DNA from 2 places in the Rothia sp. P13129 genome. Region 2 is predicted to be linked to the other one. Evidence: predicted binding sites of a transcription regulator. Region 2 holds the regulator's gene; the other holds the start of a gene.
What was found. The regulator HspR, encoded in region 2, represses chaperone genes until heat shock. The targets are predictions, from matches to a motif close to AAGTTGAGTCNNNNNGACTCAACTT.
Positions count from the first base shown of each region.

Region 1: clpB (ATP-dependent chaperone ClpB) is a predicted target of HspR. The motif match lies at 1,206-1,230, and genes of this name have one in related genera.

Region 1 is NZ_JBLXYA010000001.1:88,500-91,922, reverse strand. Features, by position in the region: gene ACN081_RS00425 (HAD family hydrolase) at 1-496, opposite strand, end outside; gene ACN081_RS00420 (hypothetical protein) at 582-1,148, shown strand; gene clpB (ATP-dependent chaperone ClpB) at 1,302-3,423, shown strand, end outside.
Region 2 is NZ_JBLXYA010000012.1:21,284-24,706, forward strand. Features, by position in the region: gene ACN081_RS08065 (alanine/glycine:cation symporter family protein) at 146-1,594, opposite strand; gene ACN081_RS08070 (heat shock protein transcriptional repressor HspR) at 1,851-2,276, opposite strand; gene ACN081_RS08075 (DnaJ C-terminal domain-containing protein) at 2,279-3,235, opposite strand; gene ACN081_RS08080 (nucleotide exchange factor GrpE) at 3,420-3,423, opposite strand, start outside.

The sequences.
Region 1 (3,423 bases), on a different contig from region 2:
GCTGAGGATTAACGCCGAGTTGCTTTGCGGCCTGTAGATAAGGCTCAGGGTGTGGCTTTGGGTTGGTAACTTGTTGATCACCAATAATTACTGAAAAAGTTTCGGGGGATAAGCTGGCAGTATGCTCTGCTACTTGAGTGATGGCATTGGTGACAATGCCAACGGGAATGTTCGCCTTGCGAAGTTCTTGAAGAACCTCTGGTATTCCAGGAATTAAAGAAATGGCATGAGTCTCTAAAATTGTTTCAGCCTGCTTCTGAAGCTCTGCTTTCATCTCTTGAAGCTCTAGAGGTACGCCGTTTTCTTGTAATCGAATCAAAGAAGCGTCAATAGATTTTCCTAAGCAATCGGCGGTATCTTGTGCCGTCCAAAAAGCGTGATGTTCTTGTGCTATTGCTTGCTTGGCTTGTTCCCAGATGGGTTCGGTGTCTACAAGCGTCCCATCGTGGTCAAAGAAAACAGCTTCGGGTGGTGTTAGATATTGTGTATCGCTCATACGTTTACTCTATCGGAGGTTGCCTTGAAGTGTGTTGCACCATGAGTTGTTCGTCTTTGAGGGCTGTGTGTTTTAACATGGAATAGTGACTATAACACCCTCCAATGAGAATACTTTGATAAGGCATCAGAGCGTTTTTGGGCGTCTCGTATATAGGCTCTCTGTGCCTGGTGCTTTCTTGAGCGCCTTATGGGTTAGCTTTGGGAGAATCCTTTTTGGTGCGCAAGGCGAACTGACGTGGATTTTTGCTATAAGTATCACCCCTAGTCTTTTGGTTATTCTGCTGTGCGGGTGTTATTGGGGTTATCGTGACGCTTGTAGGTATTCAAATGGGCGTTCCTTGCCTGTGTCTTTAGCTTATATGCATTGCCTTACGTGGTTTTGGGCTTTTGCCTTTGGGGTGTTGTGTCCTGATCGGCGTGATGGGAAAACAATCTCTGCGCTCTCTCAAATATTTGGCGAACACTACGTTGGATTGGCTGCTGGTTTTGGTAACACTGCTGGAATCCTGACTTTTGTGAGTGCCTTCGCAGTCTTTTTTCTTGCGCTGAATTATTGCCGGCGTTCTGCGAAACTGAGTGCGGGTATTACCGAAGAAGATGAAGAGCGGATGGCTCGCGAGTCTAGCGACTATGAGTTTCTTGAATCATAGTCTTTTGTATCTGTAAATATTTTTAAAACGTTTTTTCTGGGAAGTATTGCATAAACTAAGTTGAGCGTTATAGACTCAAGTTAGTTGAATCGGGCATCGTTAATGGAGTGCTCGGACACCATAAAACAGCACACGACACAGAAAGGACACTATATGAACATGCAATTAACAAGCGCATCAGAAGAACTGCTCAACCAAGCAAATAGCTACGCTCAAACTCTCAAAAACCCATCAATAGAGCCAGAACATCTACTAAAAGCGATGCTAGATACTCGCCAGAGCCTCGCCGCAGCAACACTTAAAGTTGCAGGGGTAAACCTCGACGAACTATCTGAAAAAGTCTCCGCACAGATTAAAACTCTTCCCACAACTTCTGGAGCAACAGTTGCAAAACCCCAAATAAGCCAAGACGTTCTCCACGCACTAGAAAATGCCCAAACGCAAGCGCAAAAACTTGGAGATAGCTATATCTCTACAGAAATCATCTTGCTAGGAATCGCTCAGGGACAAAACGCCGCAGCCACACTCCTAAAAAATAACGGAGCTACAGCACAAACCATTGAAGGAATCATCCCCAACATACGAGGAGGTAAAAAAGTGGATACTCCAAACCCCGAAGGAACTTTTCAAGCTCTTGAAAAGTACGGAACAGACCTCACAGCCATAGCACGAAGCGGAAAACTCGACCCCGTCATCGGACGCGACAGCGAAATACGACGAGTCGTACAAGTACTCTCACGACGCACTAAAAATAACCCCGTACTCATCGGTGAACCTGGCGTCGGAAAAACCGCAGTCGTTGAAGGACTTGCACAACGCATGGTCTCAGGAGACGTCCCCGAATCTTTACGCGGAAAGACACTCATCTCCCTCGACCTAGGATCCATGGTCGCAGGAGCAAAATATCGTGGAGAATTTGAAGAACGACTCAAAGCAGTTCTTGACGAAATCAAAAACTCCCAAGGCCAAATCATCACTTTCATCGACGAAATACATACTGTCGTCGGCGCCGGAGCATCTGAAGGGTCCATGGACGCCGGAAACATGCTCAAACCTATGCTTGCTCGCGGAGAACTTCGACTCATCGGTGCAACCACCCTAGACGAGTACCGCCAGAACATCGAAAAAGACGCTGCCTTAGAACGCCGATTCCAGCAAGTATACGTAGGCGAACCCAGCGTCGAAGACACCATCGGTATCTTGCGCGGACTCAAAGAACGCTACGAAGCACACCACAAAGTAGCCATCGCAGACTCCGCACTCGTTGCCGCCGCAAACCTCTCGCAACGCTATATCCCATCACGCCAATTACCAGATAAGGCCATCGACCTCATCGACGAAGCCGCATCACGGTTACGTATGGAAATTGACTCAGCTCCAGAAGAGATTGACGCTTTACGCAGAGCCGTAGACCGTATGACCATGGAAGAACTTGCCCTAGCCAAAGAAAAAGACGAGGCCTCCAAAGAACGCCTCGAAGCGCTACGAGCTGATATGGCAGATAAGCAAGAAGAACTCCGCGAACTCAATATGCGCTGGGAAGCAGAGAAAGCCGGTCTGAACCGCGTCGGAGACATCAAAAATAGCATCGACGAGCTACGCTCCCGTGCCGAAGTCGCCCAACGTGAAGGAAACTTGGCCGAAGCATCACGCCTTCTTTACGGGGAAATTCCTGCCCTCGAAAAAGAACTAACTGATGCTCAACAAGCAGAAGACCGAGTCCGCGAAGAATCTATGATTTCAGAAGAAGTCACAGCAGAAGACATCGCCGAAGTCATCAGCGCATGGACAGGTATCCCCGCAGGGAAAATGCTCCAAGGCGAAAGCGAAAAACTACTCAACATGGAAAGCGAACTCGGCAAACGCCTCATCGGACAACACCAAGCCGTTCAAGCTGTTGCTGACGCGGTACGCCGTTCACGTGCTGGTATTAGCGACCCTGACCGCCCCATCGGTTCGTTCCTTTTCTTAGGCCCAACCGGTGTAGGTAAAACAGAGCTCGCCAAATCACTTGCACAATTCCAATTTGACGACGAACGCGCGCTGATTCGCATCGACATGTCTGAATACGCTGAAAAGCATGCTGTATCACGACTAGTCGGAGCTCCTCCCGGATACGTCGGATACGAAGAAGGCGGACAACTCACCGAAGCAGTACGCCGTCGCCCGTACTCTGTTGTACTGCTCGATGAGGTAGAGAAAGCTCATCCAGAAGTGTTCGACATCCTCCTTCAAGTTCTCGACGATGGACGTCTAACAGACGGACAAGGCCGCA
Region 2 (3,423 bases):
GTAGCAGGTGTTATGTCTCTGAGTAAGCGGCAGTGAACACAGCTACGTTATGGGGCGGGGCGGAATACAAAACTGTATTCCGCCCCACCCCGTTCTTTGATGAGTGCTCTTTGAGGAGTGCACCTACATAATGCTAATGAGACGCTTAGCGTCCGGTCTTCTCGTAAGAATCAATCGCACCGTCATGGCCTTCCATGAACTGGTCAATTTCTTCTTTCGTTGCTGTCAGGTGAGGGTCATTCTTCAAATACCAGCGAGTCTCACGAACAATCAGACCTGAGAGGAGGAGCAAACCAATCAAGTTTGGAATAGCCATTAGACCATTAGCAATATCTGAGAATGTCCATACAGTCGTTAGTTCAACAGTGCATCCGATGAAAACTATGGCCGAGAAAAATACACGATAAGGTAGCACACCAGAACGGCCTAAGATACGTTCGATACAACGCTCCCCGTAGTATGCCCACCCAAGAATTGTAGAGTACGCAAAAAGTACCAAACCGATGGTGACGATCCAACCACCAATCGGACCAATTTCTTGGCTAAATGCCCAGTTCGTCATCGTAGAAGCAGAAATTAGTTCGCCGTTCTCGCTCTGATGCCAAGCACCGGTAATAATCAAAACGAGGCCGGTACATGTCACCACAATAATCGTGTCGATAAAGGTCTGTGTCATGGAGACCATGCCTTGACGTACAGGGTGAGTTGTCTGCGCAGCGGAAGCAGCAATAGCAGCAGAACCCATGCCGGATTCGTTCGAGAAAATACCACGAGCTACACCGTACTGAATTGCGTAGATGAGTGCTGAACCTGCAAAACCGCCTACAGCAGAAGTGCCGGTAAATGCCTCTGAAAAGACTGTAGCGAATGCTTCAGGAATCTGCCCTAGGTGTGTTCCTAAAATGTATAGAGCGCCACCGACGTAGAAGATAATCATGACAGGAACGAAAGCGGAGGTAACTTTACCAATGGATTTGATGCCTCCGAGGAGTACGAAGAGCGTCAAGAGCGCCAAAATTGTACCGGTAAAGCCAACAGGAACGTTAAAAGTGGTGTATAGGTTACCGGCGATTGAGTTACCTTGGGTCATGTTACCGATGCCGAAAGAAGCAATTACCGCAGCGATTGCAAAGAATATTGCAAGAGATTTGCCGAGCGCTCCACCAATACCACGTTCAAGGTAGTATTGTGGTCCACCGTTGACTTCGCCTTTTGAGTCGTGGGTGCGGAAACGTACACCAAGAAACGCCTCAGAGTATTTAGAGGCCATACCGAAAATAGCGGTGACCCACATCCAGAAGAGAGCACCTGGACCGCCAATAGAAATAGCTGTTGCTACGCCTACGATGTTACCGGTACCAACTGTTGCAGCAAGAGCAGTAGTTAGCGCCTGAAATTGAGAGATGTCTCCACCTTGTGCGTCAGCATCTTTACGATCGACAAACGCTAGACGGTTCGCCACAATGAGTTTGGTCAGTTGGATGAATCCGAGGCGAATACTCAGATAAATACCTGTACCTAGAAGTAAAGGGATGAGGACGAAGGGCCCCCAAATAAAAGAGGAAATCGCCCCGAGGACGTCGTCGATGTTCATATGCGTTCCTTGTTGTTTTCGCCCGTTGCGAGCGGTTTCCTAGCAGATGTGTGGTGTTGCAGATAGCGTTGTTCCTTGTTGAGAGAAACCACAGCTACTGCTTGAAAGCACAGCTTACGTGACGGGCAACACTATACGCAACTATGTCCACCAAGTAAGACGACAAGCAGAGCATAGAAAAATCTGCCGTACCCATTCAACAGAACAAACCTGTTAAGAATGGATACGGCAGAACCTTCATCTATAAAATATGTAGTTATCGAGGCTGATAGAGCACCATGGCTCGAGAGCGGGCATGGGCAGACGGGCGTTTACCACGAGGAACCCTCACGATGTCGCCAGAAACGCCAGCAGCAAAGACGCGAGAGGACTCCCCTAATCGGGTCTTCGCTGTTGCAAGCTCTTGACGTAGAGACTCTATCTCGTAGCGCAAGGTCTCTACTTCAGATTCAAGCCCCATAATACGGCGAATGCCTTCAAGAGAAACACCGTCTTGAGATAGCTGCTGAATCTCTTGCAGCTTCGCCACATCTCGTGCTGAGTATCGACGAGCACGTCCCGGCGCACGCTGAGGCTGAACTAAACCCAGACGGTCATACTGACGCAAGGTTTGAGGGTGCATCCCGGCAAGCTCTGCCGCCACTGAAATAACAAAAACCGGCTGATCTGCTGATAAACCCATACTTACTCAGCTGCTTTCCGTAGAAATTCGTCTCGTACAGTATCGTCATCTGCAGCAGCAAGGAACGTATCAAAAGCTTCTTGAGCCTGTTCAGAAAGATTCTGAGGAAGATGAATTTCTGGAATAACCATCAGGTGACCTGCTCCGGTTTTAGAGGGGAATCCGTAGCCTTTAGCACGAAGTTTCACACCGGAAGAAGAACCAGCAGCCAAACGGAGTTTAACAGTCTTACCAGAAGGGGTGGGGACGCTAAGAATAGTTCCTTGAACAGCTTCTTTAATGCTGATAGGAATATGAACAATCACATCATTGCCTTCACGCGTAAAGACGGGATGTTTACGAACCTTAACGACAACCGTCAAATCGCCAGCTCCGCCAGGACCGGGGTGTCCTTTACCGCGCAACTTAATTTTTTGTCCATCTTTAATACCAGCAGGAATACGAGCTTTAGCTTCAGAGCCATCTGGACGAATAACAGAAGCAGTCGTTCCTCGGTAAGCGTCGGCGAAGGAAATGGTGACACTTGTTTGCGCATCTTGTCCTTTGGGGGCAGGCTGAGAAAAGCCTCCAAACCCACCAGCAGAAGCGCCCCCAAAACCGCCGCCTCCGCCGAAAAGACCGCCTAATAAATCTTCGATGTTAACGTTGCTAGAGGTTGAAGAGCTACTGAAACCTCCGGGGAATCCAGAACCTCCGGGGAATCCTCCCCCACCAAAACCAGCGGCACCATACGTACGAATTTGGTCGTATTCTTCGCGGTGTTTCTTATCAGAAAGAACATCATACGCTTCAGATACTTCTTTAAATTTTTTCTCAGCTACAGTATCTCCAGAGTTTTGATCTGGATGATATTTACGTGCTAATTTTCGATATGCCTTTTTAATTTCAGCATCGCTCGCCTTCTCAGAGACGCCCAGCACCTTGTAGAAGTCTTGATGAAGCCAATTTTCACTAGCCATGTTTTGACGCCTCCTTTCAAAAGCGTTCCTTAAGTTCTCTTAAAAATCTATATAACAAGAGGCAGTTAATCCCTCTCTATCAGAGGCACATTCCTGCCATATCAGGTACGGTACAGAGGAGTAAATCCCCTAAGTGTAGTGCAGGCGGACCCGCCGATTCGAGCCCGCCTACACTTTTATCTATTTAC